Regions from separate parts of the Salicibibacter cibi genome, predicted to be linked through region 2. Evidence: a T-box and tRNA genes for the amino acid it is inferred to sense, from the RefSeq annotation. Region 2 holds a T-box; the other regions hold tRNA genes.

Region 1 (5,279 bases), 1.1 Mb from region 2:
ATTCCGGCGTTAAGCGCCGGCCTTTCACATCAGACTTGCCTCACCGCCTGCGTGCCCTTTACGCCCAATAATTCCGGACAACGCTTGCCACCTACGTATTACCGCGGCTGCTGGCACGTAGTTAGCCGTGGCTTTCTGGTGAGGTACCGGCATACTCTCGGCATTTCCTCCAAAAGCTGTTCTTCCCTCACAACAGAGCTTTACGATCCGAAAACCTTCCTCACTCACGCGGCGTTGCACCGTCAGGCTTGCGCCCATTGCGGATGATTCCCTACTGCTGCCTCCCGCAGGAGTCTGGGCCGTGTCTCAGTCCCAGTGTGGCCGATCACCCTCTCAGGTCGGCTACGCATCGTCGCCTTGGTAAGCCCTTATCCCACCAACTAGCTAATGCGCCGCGGGCCCCTCGTTGAGCGACGGCCTTCCTAAAGACCGCCTTTCTCCTCCTTCGCAGGTGCGAAAAAGGACTTATTCGGTATTAGCACCGGTTTCCCGGTGTTATCCCCAGCTCAACGGCAGGTTGCCCACGTGGTACTCACCCGTCCGCCACTGGCCTCCCGAAGGTGCAAGCACCTTCGGGGGCCCGTTCGACTTGCATGTATTAGGCACGCCGCCAGCGTTCGTCCTGAGCCAGGATCAAACTCTCCATAAAAGTAGTTCCGCTTCCCACACGGGGGGTGCCGGAAGCGCTGGCTTCATTTCTTCATTCGTTCGCTTGGCTTTCATTCAGTTTTCAATGGGCAATTGATGGTGGAGCCTAGCGGGATCGAACCGCTGACCTCCTGCGTGCAAAGCAGGCGCTCTCCCGGCTGAGCTAAGGCCCCTAATCCTAAAATCATGGTCGGGAAGACAGGATTTGAACCTGCGACCCCTTGGTCCCAAACCAAGTGCTCTGCCAAGCTGAGCTACTTCCCGTTATGAATAATGGCGCGCCCGAGAGGAGTCGAACCCCTAACCTTCTGATCCGTAGTCAGACGCTCTGTCCAATTGAGCTACGGGCGCCTATGGAGCGGAAGACGAGATTCGAACTCGCGACCCCCACCTTGGCAAGGTGGTGTTCTACCGCTGAACTACTCCCGCTAAAATGGTGAGCCATGGAGGATTCGAACCTCCGACCCTCTGATTAAAAGTCAGATGCTCTGCCAGCTGAGCTAATGGCTCATTATGTTATGTAAAATGGTGCCGGCCAGAGGAATTGAACCCCCAACCTACTGATTACAAGTCAGTTGCTCTGCCAATTGAGCTAGACCGGCAAAATGGTGGAGGGTGACGGGCTCGAACCGCCGACCTCCTGCTTGTAAGGCAGATGCTCTCCCAACTGAGCTAACCCTCCACAAATTTCGCCAGGCGACGTCCTACGCTCACGGGGCGTTACCGCCCGATTACCATCGGCGCTGAAGAGCTTAACTTCCGTGTTCGGCATGGGAACGGGTGGGGCCTCTTCGCTATCGCCACCTGACCGTGGGAGACATTCTCCCAAAACTGAATAACGCTTATGCATGAATGCCGGATGTGCATGACCCATTCGTGGATAAACCATTGGACCGATTAGTATCTGTCAGCTTCACGTGTCGCCACGCGTCCACCTCAGACCTATCTACCTTATCGTCTTTAAGGGGTCTCACGGGAAATCTCATCTTGAGGTCGGCTTCGTGCTTAGATGCTTTCAGCACTTATCCGATCCACACGTAGCTACCCAGCGATGCTCCTGGCGGAACAACTGGTACACCAGCGGTGTGTCCATCCCGGTCCTCTCGTACTAAGGACAGCTCCTCTCAAATTTCCTGCGCCCGCGACGGATAGGGACCGAACTGTCTCACGACGTTCTGAACCCAGCTCGCGTACCGCTTTAATGGGCGAACAGCCCAACCCTTGGGACCGACTTCAGCCCCAGGATGCGATGAGCCGACATCGAGGTGCCAAACCTCCCCGTCGATGTGGACTCTTGGGGGAGATTAGCCTGTTATCCCCAGGGTAGCTTTTATCCGTTGAGCGACGGCCCTTCCATGCGGTGCCGCCGGATCACTAAGCCCGACTTTCGTCCCTGCTCGACCAGTACGTCTCGCAGTCAAGCTCCCTTCTGCCTTTGCACGCTTCGAATGATTTCCAACCATTCTGAGGGAACCTTGGGGCGCCTCCGTTACCATTTAGGAGGCGACCGCCCCAGTCAAACTGCCCACCAGACACTGTCCCTGAACCGGCTCACGGTTCGAGGTTAGGATTTTCATATCGCAAGGGCAGTATCCCACCGGCGCCTCCACCGAAGCTAGCGCTCCGGTTTCCTAGGCTCCTGCCTATCCTGTACAAGCCATATCAAAACCCAATATCAAGCTACAGTAAAGCTCCATGGGGTCTTTCCGTCCAGTCGCGGGGACCTGCATCTTCACAGGTCATATAATTTCACCGGGTCTCTCGTTGAGACAGTGCCCAAGTCGTTGCACCTTTCGTGCGGGTCGGAACTTACCCGACAAGGAATTTCGCTACCTTAGGACCGTTATAGTTACGGCCGCCGTTTACTGGGGCTTCAATTCCGCGCTTCGCCCGCTAGGGCTAACGCGTCCTCTTAACCTTCCAGCACCGGGCAGGTGTCAGCCCCTATACTTCGTCTTTCGACTTCGCAGAGACCTGTGTTTTTGGTAAACAGTCGCTTGGGCCTTGTCACTGCGGCTCCCGCAGGCTTGCACCCGCAAGAGCACCCCTTCTCCCGAAGTTACGGGGTCATTTTGCCGAGTTCCTTAACGAGAGTTCTCCCGCGCGTCTTAGAATTCTCATCCCACCTACCTGTGTCGGTTTGCGGTACGGGCACCGTCGGCCTTCCTAGAGGCTTTTCTCGGCAGCGGAGGTGCGGGGACTTCGGTACTTTAGTTCCCTCGCGGTCACGCCTCAGCCTTTGCGTTGGGCGGATTTGCCTGCCCAACAGCCTCGGTCGCTTCGACGCGCCTATCCATCGGCGCGCTCGCCCTTCCTTTCTGCGTCCCCCCTTCGGTCAAACAGCCTTCGGTGGTACTGGAATTTCCACCAGTTATCCATCGCCTACGCCTTTCGGCCTCGGCTTAGGCCCCGACTAACCCTGAGCGGACGAACCTTCCTCAGGAAACCTTAGGTTTTCGACGGAAGGGATTCTCACCCTTCTTTTCGCTACTCATACCGGCATTCTCACTTCTGTGCGCTCCAGCTGTCCTCACGGTCAACCTTCCCGGCACACAGAACGCTCCCCTACCCAACTCTTCGAGTTGCCACGGCTTCGGTGATGGGTTTAGCCCCGTTACATTTTCGGCGCAGCGTCACTCGACCAGTGAGCTATTACGCACTCTTTCAATGATGGCTGCTTCTAAGCCAACATCCTGGTTGTCTAAGCAACGCCACATCCTTTCCCACTTAACCCATACTTGGGGACCTTAGCCGGTGGTCCGGGTTGTTTCCCTCTTGACGACGGATCTTAGCACTCGCCGTCTGACTCCCGGAGAACAAGTCGCTGGCATTCGGAGTTTGACTGAACTCGGTAATCCTGTGGGGACCCCTCATCCAATCCGTGCTCTACCTCCAGGACTCTTCCCTCCGAGGCTAGCCCTAAAGCTATTTCGGGGAGAACCAGCTATCTCCGTGTTCGATTGGCATTTCACCCCTACCCACCCCTCATCCCCGTCATTTTCAACTGACGTGGGTTCGGGCCTCCAGTCGGTGTTACCCGACCTTCACCCTGGACATGGGTAGATCACACGGTTTCGGGTCGACGTCGACATACTCATGCGCCCGTTTCAGACTCGCTTTCGCTGCGGCTCCGTCTCTTCAACTTAACCTCGCACGTCATCGTCACTCGCCGGTTCATTCTACAAAAGGCACGCCATCACCCATGAATGGGCTTTGACCACCTGTAGGCACACGGTTTCAGGTTCTCTTTCACTCCCCTCCCGGGGTGCTTTTCACCTTTCCCTCACGGTACTGGTTCACTATCGGTCACTAGGTCGTATTTAGCCTTGGGAGATGGGCCTCCCTGCTTCCGACGGGGTTGCTCGTGTCCCGCCGTACTCAGGATCCACGCCGGAGAGGGCGATGTTTCGCGTACAGGGCGCTTACCTTCTGTGGCGGACCGTTCCAAGTCGCTTCCGCTACATCGCCCCTTTGTCACTCCGTATGGCGTGTCCTTCAACCCCGGGCGGACTTGCCGCCCGGTTTGGGCTCGCTTCCGTTTCGCTCGCCGCTACTCAGGAAATCGCGTTTGCTTTCTCTTCCTCCGGTTACTAAGATGTTTCAGTTCGCCGGGTTTGCCTTCATCTGCTTATGGTTTCGGCAGATGATCTTCTCCCATGACGGAGAAGGGGTTCCCCCATTCGGACATCTTCGGATCCACGCATACTTACAGCTCCCCGAAGCATATCGGTGTTCGTCCCGTCCTTCATCGGCGCCTAGTGCCAAGGCATCCACCGTGTGCCCTTCCTCGTTTAACCACTTGAGGCATGGGCCTTTCCAAAAAACGCTCGTTTCTTTTCGACACCCGGTGTGTGTCCATTCAAGCTTTATCGCGTTATTCAGTTTTCAAAGAACGTCTCTTGAGCAGTTGCCCGCTCAAAACTGAATGAAAGCCCAAGCGTTTGCCTCCGGTCCCTTCACCGAGGGACCGGTATAGCTCCTTAGAAAGGAGGTGATCCATCCCCACCTTCCGGTAGGGATACCTTGTTACGACTTCACCCCAATCACCAGCCCCACCTTCGGCGGCTGCGTCCCTAAGGTTCGCTCACCGACTTCGGGTGTTGCCGGCTCTCGTGGTGTGACGGGCGGTGTGTACAAGGCCCGGGAACGTATTCACCGCGGCATGCTGATCCGCGATTACTAGCGATTCCAGCTTCATGCAGGCGGGTTGCAGCCTGCAATCCGAACTGAGAACGGCTTTTCCGGGGATTCGCTCCACCTCGCGGCTTCGCTGCCCGTTGTACCGTCCATTGTAGCACGTGTGTCGCCCAGGCCATAAGGGGCATGATGATTTGACGTCATCCCCGCCTTCCTCCGGTTTGTCACCGGCAGTCAATGTCGAGTGCCCAACTTAATGCTGGCAACGACATTCAAGGGTTGCGCTCGTTACGGGACTTAACCCAACATCTCACGACACGAGCTGACGACAACCATGCACCACCTGTCTCTCTGCCCAAAAGGGAAACCTTGTCTCCAAGGCGATCAGAGGATGTCAAGGCCTGGTAAGGTCCTTCGCGTTGCTTCGAATTAAACCACATGCTCCACCGCTTGTGCGGGCCCCCGTCAATTCCTTTGAGTTTCAACCTTGCGGT
Region 2 (5,279 bases):
TCAAGTCCCGGCTTTATTCCGAATGGACGATGGCTTTTTAACCACGTCAGCACTTCATCAAATGTATCCATCCATACTTGCTCCTTATTTGTTTTTCGTCAACTCGTTTATTTGTTCCATAATCGTTTTGCGTTTCTCAACATAATCCGCATGCTTTGCCCGTTCCTTTTCAACAACGTCGGGAGGGGCATTCGTTACAAAACCTTCGTTAGCAAGTTTTTGATTCAGACGCTCGACTTCTTTATCCATTTTTTCTTTTTCTGTTTGCAGCCGTTCCAGTTCCGCGTTGATATCGATGAGCCCTGCTTGCGGGATATAGAGCTCCACGCCGCTTAACACATGGGAAATCGCCTGATCCGGCACTTCGAGGTCCATGCTGATCTTCAGCGTTTCCGGGTTACAAAAATTTTCTAGATACGGTTGCCCGCGCAACAATCGTTCTTTTGCATCCTCGGAGGTCGGTTTTAAATGGAGCGGGATTTCTTTCCTCGGCGGAACGTCCATTTCCGCCTTGGTATTGCGAACCGTACGAATGACCGTTTGATACAATTCCATATCCATCAGCGCTTCTTCATCGATCCATTGTTCATTTGCTTTCGGCCACGCTGCGCGTGTAATCGTTTCTCCGTCGTGCGGGAGATGCTGCCAGATTTCTTCGGTTAAAAAGGGCATGAATGGGTGCAAGAGGCGTAATGTTTCATCCAGCACATGGGCGAGCACCGAGCGTGCCGCTTGTTTTTCTTTTTCATTTTCTCCGTAAAGGGGGAGTTTTGCCATTTCAATGTACCAATCGCAAACATCATCCCAGATAAAGTTGTAGAGCGCCCTTCCGGCCTCTCCGAATTCGTAGCGATCCATCATTTGGGTCACGTGGGAGATGGTCTGTTGCAATTTCGTGAGAATCCAACGGTCGGCCGTTGCCGTCACTTCACTCAAATCGATATCCTTATGCGTCATTCCTTCCATATTCATGAGCGCAAATCGGGAGGCGTTCCAAATTTTATTGCCGAAATTCCAGTTTGCCGTCACCTTTTCCCATTGAAACGTTAAATCATTCCCCGGTGAAGTACCTGTTGCCAATGTGAAGCGCAGCGCGTCTGCCCCATATTGTTCCACTACATCCATCGGGTCTACCCCATTTCCGAGGGATTTGCTCATTTTTCGCCCCTCTGCGTCACGGACAAGCCCATGGATCAACACATCTTGAAACGGACGCTCGCCCGTAAATTCCAAGCCTTGAAAAATCATGCGGGAAACCCAGAAAAAGATAATGTCATAGCCGGTCACAAGCACATTGGTCGGATAAAAGTAGGTCAAATCTTCCGCTTCTTCATCCGGCCAGCCCATCGTTGAAAACGGCCAAAGCGCCGAGCTGAACCACGTGTCGAGCACATCGTTATCTTGCTCCCAGTTTTCGCTGTCAGCGGGCGCTTCTTTTCCGACATGCATCTCTCCAGTTTCCTTATGGTACCAAACAGGAATCCGGTGACCCCACCATAGTTGTCTGGAAATGCACCAATCGCGAATGTTTTCAAGCCATTGCAAATACGTATGCTCAAAGCGGGGCGGGACAAAATCGACTTTTTCACTTTCTTCACTTTGCAAGTCAATAGCCGCTTGTGCCAAAGGTTTCATATCCACGAACCATTGGGTGGAGAGATACGGTTCGACGACTGCTCCCGAACGTTCGGAATGGCCGACGGCATGCATGTGCGTCTCAATTTGAAAAAGTGTGCCCACCTCTTGCAAATCCCGGACGATCGTTTTACGGCACTCAAATCGATCAAGACCCTGGTAATCCCTAGCGTTTTCGTTCATGATGCCCGCTTCATCCATCACTAACACTTGGGGCAGATCATGACGCTCCCCCATCTCAAAGTCGTTCGGGTCATGCGCCGGGGTGATTTTCACCGCACCCGAACCAAATTCACGTTCCACGTATTCATCAGCAACAATCGGGATCTCCCTTTCAACAATCGGCAAAATCACCGTTTCCCCGATCAATGCCTGATAGCGTTCATCATCCGGATGCACCGCAACTGCCGTATCTCCGAGCATCGTCTCCGGGCGGGTTGTTGCCACTTCTATATGGCCTTCGCCATTTTTTAATGGGTATTTCATATGGTACAGTGCGCCTTCGACCTCTTTATATTCCACTTCGATATCGGAAAGTGCCGTTTGGGCAGCCGGGTCCCAATTGATAATATACTTCCCCGATAAATGACGCCTTTTTCATAAAGCCGGACGAATACTTCCCGAACGGCATTGGAAAGGCCATCATCAAGCGTGAATCGCTCTCGCGTGTAATCGAGGGACAAACCGAGCGTCGCCCATTGTTCACGAATAAAATTCGCATATTCTTCTTTCCAATCCCAACTGACGTCAAGAAATTTTTCACGTCCAAGATCATGGCGGTTTTGCCCCTTTTCTTTCAGGTGGGCCTCCACTTTTGCTTGGGTGGCAATCCCAGCATGATCCATCCCCGGCAGCCAAAGCATATCACGGCCTTCCATTCGCTTTTGGCGTGCAATAATGTCCTGGAGCGTCACATCCCATGCGTGTCCGAGATGAAGACGACCGGTCACATTCGGAGGGGGAATCACAATCGAAAAAGGTTCTCCTTGGCGTTCTCCCTGTGTCGTCGCTTCAAAATAACCATTATTTACCCAAAACGGATACCATTTCGCTTCCGTCCGTCTTGGATCATATTTCTTTTCCATATCTGCCATTTTTTAAAGCCTCCTTAAAATGTTAGAAAACTAAGGTTTTCGCCAAGCTTTATGGCGAACAGCCTTAGTTGCACTTATGTAGGTAAGAAAGTTGATTTATACTTTCTTACCTACCAAAAAAGCGCTTCCTCCCTCAAAGGACGAAAGCGCTCGCGGTACCACCTTTGTTTATGAACGTTGATTCATACACTTGGATAGCTGTAACGTAGCCAACGGCCGTTCTTACTTTTATTCGGAACAGCAGCTACACAGACGACTTCAGCATGAGAGCTCCCGGAACCTTCCAGCCGTGGATTCCTTCTCTGAAGAGAGATCAGCGCCTACTCCTTCCGTTTCATTGCTTTTGGTTTACCTCATTATTTTCCTTTATTCTACGCAACCGAAACAATTTCGTCAACGAAGGAAATAAAAGGTATCAGCCCCTATTCCCCACACATAGGATGTATTAATGATGATAAACGTTTGGCTTTTCCCCCGACATGTTATGTTTTTTGATTGCACAAGGAAAGGGGAAGGAATCTGTCATGACACGCCATTATTATAAACCGCCACCCGGATATGGAAAAAAACGCCCACCCTCGTTTTTTAAGTGGCGGTATGCCGCTGCACAAATCTTATTGATCATTATTTGCTTTCAAACGATACGAACGATTTTTTTGCCTACGACGTTTGATGTGCTTCTATTAGTCATTCTTGTTTCTTCTTATTGGTATTTCCGAAAAAAACCATATTGATACGTTTCTCGTACAAGCCGGTGAAATGTCTTCGGCCCGTTGCCACGCTACTGTCCGTTACACAGGTGTCGTTCTGGACACTTCGAGTATTTCCATCACCCTCATGAAAACCAATTGCGCAACATCCTTTTGCTTTCGGGCTCCGTAACCCTTTCCTGAGAACCGGAAGCTTGGCTTCCATTCGGTTTCGGGCACTATAAGCCGTTCATGGCAACCGTACGCCCAGCTTTTTTCATATTTAGGCATCATAGTTCGATTATTTGCAAAGGGCTTGGCGCCTACATAAAAAACGACCATGCCGGACTAGGAACTTTGCATGGCCGCTTCCTGTTTTTCCTTCCATTGCATCATTTGTAGCAAATAACGCAAACTGCTTAATTTGGATTCCAACATCGCCGTCCATTGATGTTCCGCATAGCGCAGAGGTTCTGTCGCATACGCTTGCGCAAACGCCAATATCGGTGCAGGGGTAAGCATGAGCGCTTTTAAAAGGCCGGTGTCTGCTTCCCCCCAGCTAGGCCCGTGGGCTTCATATGTGCCAAAAAGCTGTTTGCTCTCCAACGGATCGAAAGGATAGTGACAGGCCAAATCTTGATAAAAATAGGCAAGGTCATATGCAGGATGCCCGGGACCGCTCGTTTCCCAATTCGTAAACCACGCATTTCCATCCGCAGCAATAAGCCCATGTTCCAACGAAGGCCGGCCATGACAAAAAGCAAAGCGATATCCCTCTTTTTCCTTGACTTGCCGCGCCCATTTCTGAAACCCTTTTTTCATCTCCCCAAACATCATTTCATAAAATGGATACCCGTTTAAAAAGGTAAGCTCAAATGGGGAAAGAAACCTGGATTGTTCAAACTGGTCAGCCAACCGGTTCATTAGCAATTGATCTTGTTGCCAACCCTGCTGCACTTCGTTTTTGTACGTGGACAGTTCGTCTTCGGTCATATCCTCTTCGTCTTCGGAAATTTTATGATTAAGGGCAAGAATCGTTAATAGTCTAAGTTCTTTTGGGGGCGGAGACATTAGCGGTTGTTCCTCAACCCAAGGTTCCAGATAAAAATAATGACGATTCGTTTCAAACATAGACATATCACCCCTCCTATTCGTAAGAGGGATGATACCTTTCATGCCTGCACGCTCCGCATATCGTAAGTGATGAAGAAAATGTTCACGTTCCTGCGGCGTCTGTTCCCACCGTTTCAGCGCAAATAGGCCATCTTGCGTTTCGATTTTAACAACGCGTTCACTCTGCCAATCCCAGTGTGCATTTTGAAGACCGACTTGAATTAAAAGTTCTTCAATCCCGTCATTCATTCGCGGATTGCACCGGGATATAAATAATTTCCCCTTGATCAACGTGATTGATGTCCATTCTGTTCCATCTGAGCAACTGTTGGACTGTACATTCATAGCGATCGGCAATGGTATCCAAGGACTCGTTCTCTTGAATGATACACATCCGCATTTTCGTAAAAGATTCCCGATCGTCACTTCCCAACATTTCCGTCAGGTAAAGGGCATTATCCCGCTTGTTTGTTTTTGGTGTCTCCTCGTCATCGGCCGGTGACGCATCTTTTCCCTCGTCGTTAGCCTGTACGACCTCATATTCCGATACTTCTTCTTTTTCCGGCTCGGCATTGGAATGATCGGCATCACCCCTTGACAGTATGGTTTCTTCCATTTTCTGTAATTTTTCCGGCACCGATTCTTTTTGCGTATCAACGTCGGTTTGCTCTTCTTCCGCGGGAGCCTCGTCTTCGATTTCCGGTTCCAGTTGTTCAAAATTCAGGGCCGGTCCTGATTCCTGTTCTTG
Region 3 (5,279 bases), 1.8 Mb from region 2:
GATTAAGGAAAAAGTAGGGCTGCTTGATACTTCCGAGGTATCGGAACAATTGGATGTTGGAGAAATGACGTTGCAAGATATTGCGGAAGCGCTGGCTCGCCCGAATCGTGATCCCCGTGAAGACTTGCCACAGCCATTGTTGAAAACGGGCGTTATGGCAATGGAGGATTTGGAGAAAGGGATGGAGCTCCAAGGGACCGTCCGAAATGTCGTCGATTTCGGTGCATTCATTGACGTTGGAGTAAAAGAAGACGGCCTTGTGCATATTTCAAAGCTTGCCAATCGTTTCGTTAAGCACCCACAAGAAGTGGTCGCTGTCGGCGACATCGTTAGTGTGTGGGTGGATGATGTTGATTTGAAAAAGGGAAGAATTGCACTGACGATGAAAAAACCTGCGTGAGCATCCGCAGGTTTTTTTCTTCCAAAACGGGAATTCGGATGATAACATGTATGAAGAGACTTATTTCGTATTTTCCATTGTTATAGCGCTTGTTGGAGCATTGCGTTTCAAATACGCGAACCAACATTGGTTAAGCATGACAATCTCATAGCGGTTTTTTTCAAAATAGGCTTTTGCCAATTGTTTTTTTAGCCAGTAAGGCACTTGAGATCCCTCCTTGTTCATGAGACCTTAAAGGCTTTCCTTTATTATATGCCGCAAGGCTTGTAAACGTTGAGCATGATTTATCGCTTTAGAGAGGACGAACAAGATTGAAGGATGAGCAATTGCAACGATTAACGGAAAATTTGTCCGACCTTTATTTTAAGAAGCCGTTTCGGCATCATATTCGCTTTAATTCACGTTTAAGAACAACCGGCGGACGCTATATGCTTGCAAGCCATAACATTGAAATAAACCCCAAACATGAAGAGCACTTCGGCCGCGAGGAATTAAAGTCGATTATCAAACATGAATTGTGTCATTATCATCTTCATTTAGAGGACAAGGGCTACCAACATAGAGACAGGGATTTTAAACACTTGCTAAAAAAAGTGGGTGGATCCAGGCATTGCCAAACGGTTCCCGGCATGAGAAGAACGCTGCCGGTTAAATATTACTATCGATGTGAAGATTGTGGCCATGTTTATCCGCGGAAGCGAGCGATGGATACGGCCCGATACGTTTGCGGGGCTTGCAGTGGGAGACTAAAAAAATCATGAAAGAGCGTTGACGATGCTACGTTCCTATGGTACATTATAAAAGGTCGCTTAAAGCGGAATACATAGTTCCAATTGCTTGCAATTATGAGTTGACATGCTCGTTGAATTCATGTACTATCTTATTTGTCGAAAACGAACTAAACCTATTTCACATTCCACAGTAGCTCAGTGGTAGAGCAATCGGCTGTTAACCGATGGGTCGCTGGTTCGAGTCCGGCCTGTGGAGCCAGCGGAGAAGTACTCAAGTGGCTGAAGAGGCGCCCCTGCTAAGGGTGTAGGTCGCGCAAGCGACGCGAGGGTTCAAATCCCTCCTTCTCCGCCATTCCAGATTACAGGAGTCAGAAGCCGGAATGAATCGAATTGGTTTGCCAATTCGTACATTAAATCCGACATCCGGCCTCCGACATCTGATATCCGTCATGGCCCGTTGGTCAAGGGGTTAAGACACCGCCCTTTCACGGCGGTAACGCGGGTTCGAATCCCGCACGGGTCACCATTTCCAGTGGAGGGTTAGCTCAGTTGGGAGAGCATCTGCCTTACAAGCAGGGGGTCGGCGGTTCGAGCCCGTCACCCTCCACCATGTCTTCCTCACGAATGAGAAGGAAGGGAAACACCCATTAACATTATCAAACAAGGGCCTGTGGTGTAGCGGTTAACATGCCTGCCTGTCACGCAGGAGATCGCGGGTTCGAATCCCGTCAGGCCCGCCATCTTTATTTCTATTGTTGGGCCATAGCCAAGCGGTAAGGCATCAGGTTTTGATCCTGAGATGCGCTGGTTCGAATCCAGCTGGCCCAGCCATTTATATCCCCTTATGAACGGCTGGGGACGTTGCACAAGCGGGTGTGGCGGAATCGGCAGACGCGCTAGATTTAGGATCTAGTGTCTTACGACGTGTGGGTTCAAGTCCCACCGCCCGCACCATTTTATTGTATTGAAATGACACAACGCACTAGGTTGAGGGCCTGGCGAAAGATATAACTAGTATGATTTAAGACTTTTTTCTATTGTTATAATTGCGGTCGTGGCGGAATGGCAGACGCGCTAGGTTGAGGGCCTAGTGGGAGTTAAATCCCGTGGTGGTTCAAGTCCACTCGACCGCACCAATAAAGATACTGACACACCAACACTTTGAGCGTGTTGGTTTTTTTATATTTTGATTAGAAAATTTGTCCAAGGAAGTATAATCGATTCACATAATTCTAAGACACGGTGGTTGATATAATAAAAATATGAACAGGCGCGAAAATGTATTGAATATGATGGTTTGGCAAGGAGTTCGGTATTTAGGGACTGCTGAATAACGGAAAAAGACTGGCATATAAGCATTTTCCGTTGGTGTTGTCAAAGCTGGATGCAAGGAAATCCATCCTATAAACAAAAAAACCCTTGCATTTCGGGCAACGTACGGAGGGATGACGCTGCAATAGCGAGACTTCAGCGGAAAAACGAAGCCATGGAAGCGGCTTCAGCTGATAGCTGCAAGTTGTTCAGCAATCCCTAACTAAAGGAGGGAGGTTAAAATAAAAGAACGACATTCCGTCAAAAAAGTACGAACGACGTTGATGGTCAAACGCCGGATGAACCGGATACATGGGAAACAGGAGATGGATTACTTGTTTGCGGCCGTTATGTCATTAATTTTATTGATGCACCCGTTAAACATGTTGCCGTCCATGAATTACCAGCGTATCAATGCACATCCGATGGCCACATTATGTACGATTATATCCGTGACGTTGGGCGGCAAATGATCGCTGAAAAGGGGCTGAATTTAAGCGCCAATGAACTTCAAAACATGTCCACCATAGATATTGCTGATACACTCTTACGAAAAACCAAAAAGGAATCATATGAACGCAATTGGCTACGATATGTATGACTGCCCGACACGAGTTCGGTTTTATCTAAGCATGATCGTCCAATCGGTCAGCCATCTCCTTTTGCTATTTTTGAAAAAGAGAGATGATTGAATTACATCGTGGAGAACGAAAAATCTCTGGATCACTCAATTGTATTTTCAACTAAAACAAGGGACTTCTTAAAATGAAGCCCCTTGAACACGGTTCGAAACCAGTCGTTATCCATTGCGTTTCACAATGTTATTCCGCGTTTTTCTTCTGTTGATCGGTAGAATCACTGCAGTTCTCCTGACTGGATTCAACTTCTTCAATTTCTACACTGCAACAATCTTTTTGAGTCGGCTTCGCTTTTGAGAAGAAGTTCTTCAAGCTAGATTCTTTTTGGGCCATGGGGTCACCTCCTTTATAGGATGATCTGCACGATAAATCCTGTACCAATAGCAACAATCAAAATGGAAACGACAAAAGCCACAACTAATTTTCGTTTAAATAATTTGCTTAATAAAATAACCTCTGGAATACTCGCCCCGGCACCGCCGATTAAAAGGGCAATCACAGCTCCCAAATCCATCCCTTGGCTAACTAAGGCGCCCGCAATCGGCAATATGGTTTCTGCGCGAATATACATGGGAATCCCGATCACTGATGCAATGGGAATCGTCCAGGGATTATCTCCTCCGGCATATTGAACAATAAATTCTTGCGGAACGACGTCATAAACAAATGCTCCAATAAAAACGCCGATAAGCAAGTAAGGAAATAAAGGATAAAAGAACGTCCATGTATCTTGAAGAGCCAACTTCCATTTGGAAATATTTTGATCTTCGTTTGAACTCCCTTTCTTTCTCACTCTCACTTCTTTCACCGATTGCTCAAGACCTAAAGCGCTCCATACAACACCAATAAGTATAGAAAAAATGGTTATGACGATTGCGTAGTATAAGGTTAATTCCCATCCCAACAAGGTCAACATCATGATAATGATCACTGGATTCAAGAGAGGAGAAGCAATTAAAAATGACATCGACGGTCCAAAGGGAGCTTTAGAAGATAACAATCCTGCTAAAATTGGTATCGTTGAACAAGAACAAAAGGGGGTTAGTGACCCTAACCCTACGCCATAGAGATAGCCAATCCAGTTATTTGGTCGATTAAGGATGCGTCTAACTCGATCTTCTGTCACCTTTTGTTGTAACCAACTGACCAAAAAACTAATGAGTATAAACAAAGCGGTCAGTTCTAAAAACAGAATGAAAAAGGTGTTTAGGAAGCTTAAAAAGGTATCCATGATTGGCTCCTTATAAATCAATTTTTTTTGATATATAAGCGATTACTTCATCAACTTTTTTTGATTAAATAATCAAAAAGTAATCCCCAGTGATTAGGGGCTATTTGGATAGAAAATACAGCAGAGTTCTTCGGATAACAAGTTTTTAACTTCGGTTTCATTCAAACGATAGTAATTCCAAGTGCCGATTTTTTCTTGTAGAATCAAATTCGCATCGAGTAATATTCTTAAATGATAGGACAGCTTCGATTGTGGTAATCCAACAATGTCTGTTAGATCACAAACACATACTTGGCCACGTTGATTCAATTCATACATGATTTTTAGACGAAGTTCATCCGCAAGGGCTTTAAATTTCCCTTTATATGTTTGAAAAAGCTGATCTTGGTCAACTTTTGATGTAGCCATGGTTTCTTTCATGTTCAATGCCTCATTTCAAATCAATTTTTTTTGATTTACTTGAATTATATGCCTGATAGAAAGAAAATGCAACCTTTAGAACAAAAAAATTTGATGAAAAGGACTAGTTGTTTATAGCGATTGACTTATATAATAAGGTAGTTATATAATGCTTATGAAAAGGAGAATGCATATGAGCACATTAAATACAAGGTTAAATTCCACTGAAGTGGCTGACGCTTTAAAAGTCATCAGTGACCCTACACGGTTGTTGATGATGAAGCTTATTTCAAAAAAGGAATACTGTGTTTGTCAGTTCGTTGATATGTTTGAAATCAGTCAACCTGCAGTAAGTCAACATATCCGTAAGTTGAAGCAAGCAGGTGTTGTCGAAGAAGATCGCCGTGGGCAATGGCGATTCTATTCCATGGATAGATCTGCACCGAAAGTTGCTGTCATTCAAGCTATTTTGGATCAAATTGATGATTATGATCAACAGTATTTGGAACTTTTAAAGAAAGAAACCCCTGTTGATTGCTGTTAAAGGAGGAATCAAGCGTTGCTTTCAG

The links. A T-box is a leader RNA that pairs with one kind of tRNA and senses whether it is charged. The one in region 2 lies ahead of HUG20_RS14280 (valine--tRNA ligase), so its partner is inferred to be a tRNA-Val.
Region 1: it has a tRNA-Val gene. The T-box ahead of HUG20_RS14280 (valine--tRNA ligase) is inferred to sense a tRNA for this amino acid. The anticodon was not compared.
Region 3: it has a tRNA-Val gene. The T-box ahead of HUG20_RS14280 (valine--tRNA ligase) is inferred to sense a tRNA for this amino acid. The anticodon was not compared.

Annotation. Positions count from the first base shown of each region.
Region 1 is NZ_CP054706.1:125,535-130,813, reverse strand. It holds rRNA gene HUG20_RS00630 (16S ribosomal RNA) at 1-649, opposite strand, end outside; tRNA gene HUG20_RS00625 (tRNA-Ala) at 746-821, opposite strand; tRNA gene HUG20_RS00620 (tRNA-Pro) at 836-912, opposite strand; tRNA gene HUG20_RS00615 (tRNA-Arg) at 923-999, opposite strand; tRNA gene HUG20_RS00610 (tRNA-Gly) at 1,003-1,077, opposite strand; tRNA gene HUG20_RS00605 (tRNA-Lys) at 1,083-1,158, opposite strand; tRNA gene HUG20_RS00600 (tRNA-Thr) at 1,175-1,250, opposite strand; tRNA gene HUG20_RS00595 (tRNA-Val) at 1,255-1,330, opposite strand; rRNA gene rrf (5S ribosomal RNA) at 1,340-1,456, opposite strand; rRNA gene HUG20_RS00585 (23S ribosomal RNA) at 1,525-4,445, opposite strand; rRNA gene HUG20_RS00580 (16S ribosomal RNA) at 4,633-5,279, opposite strand, start outside.
Region 2 is NZ_CP054706.1:2,863,589-2,868,867, forward strand. It holds gene HUG20_RS14275 (bifunctional folylpolyglutamate synthase/dihydrofolate synthase) at 1-71, opposite strand, end outside; partial or broken gene HUG20_RS14280 (valine--tRNA ligase) at 85-2,729, opposite strand; T-box leader at 2,863-3,076, opposite strand; gene HUG20_RS14285 (hypothetical protein) at 3,254-3,463, shown strand; gene HUG20_RS14290 (protein kinase family protein) at 3,767-4,780, opposite strand; gene spoVID (stage VI sporulation protein D) at 4,773-5,279, opposite strand, start outside.
Region 3 is NZ_CP054706.1:853,084-858,362, forward strand. It holds gene HUG20_RS04190 (Tex family protein) at 1-400, shown strand, start outside; gene cmpA (cortex morphogenetic protein CmpA) at 461-604, opposite strand; gene HUG20_RS04200 (SprT family protein) at 712-1,161, shown strand; tRNA gene HUG20_RS04205 (tRNA-Asn) at 1,316-1,390, shown strand; tRNA gene HUG20_RS04210 (tRNA-Ser) at 1,393-1,483, shown strand; tRNA gene HUG20_RS04215 (tRNA-Glu) at 1,583-1,657, shown strand; tRNA gene HUG20_RS04220 (tRNA-Val) at 1,666-1,741, shown strand; tRNA gene HUG20_RS04225 (tRNA-Asp) at 1,796-1,871, shown strand; tRNA gene HUG20_RS04230 (tRNA-Gln) at 1,888-1,962, shown strand; tRNA gene HUG20_RS04235 (tRNA-Leu) at 2,001-2,085, shown strand; tRNA gene HUG20_RS04240 (tRNA-Leu) at 2,180-2,267, shown strand; gene HUG20_RS04245 (hypothetical protein) at 2,778-2,915, shown strand; gene HUG20_RS04250 (alcohol dehydrogenase) at 3,264-3,413, opposite strand; gene HUG20_RS04255 (permease) at 3,427-4,314, opposite strand; gene HUG20_RS04260 (ArsR/SmtB family transcription factor) at 4,405-4,731, opposite strand; gene HUG20_RS04265 (ArsR/SmtB family transcription factor) at 4,904-5,254, shown strand; partial or broken gene HUG20_RS04270 (arsenic transporter) at 5,270-5,279, shown strand, end outside.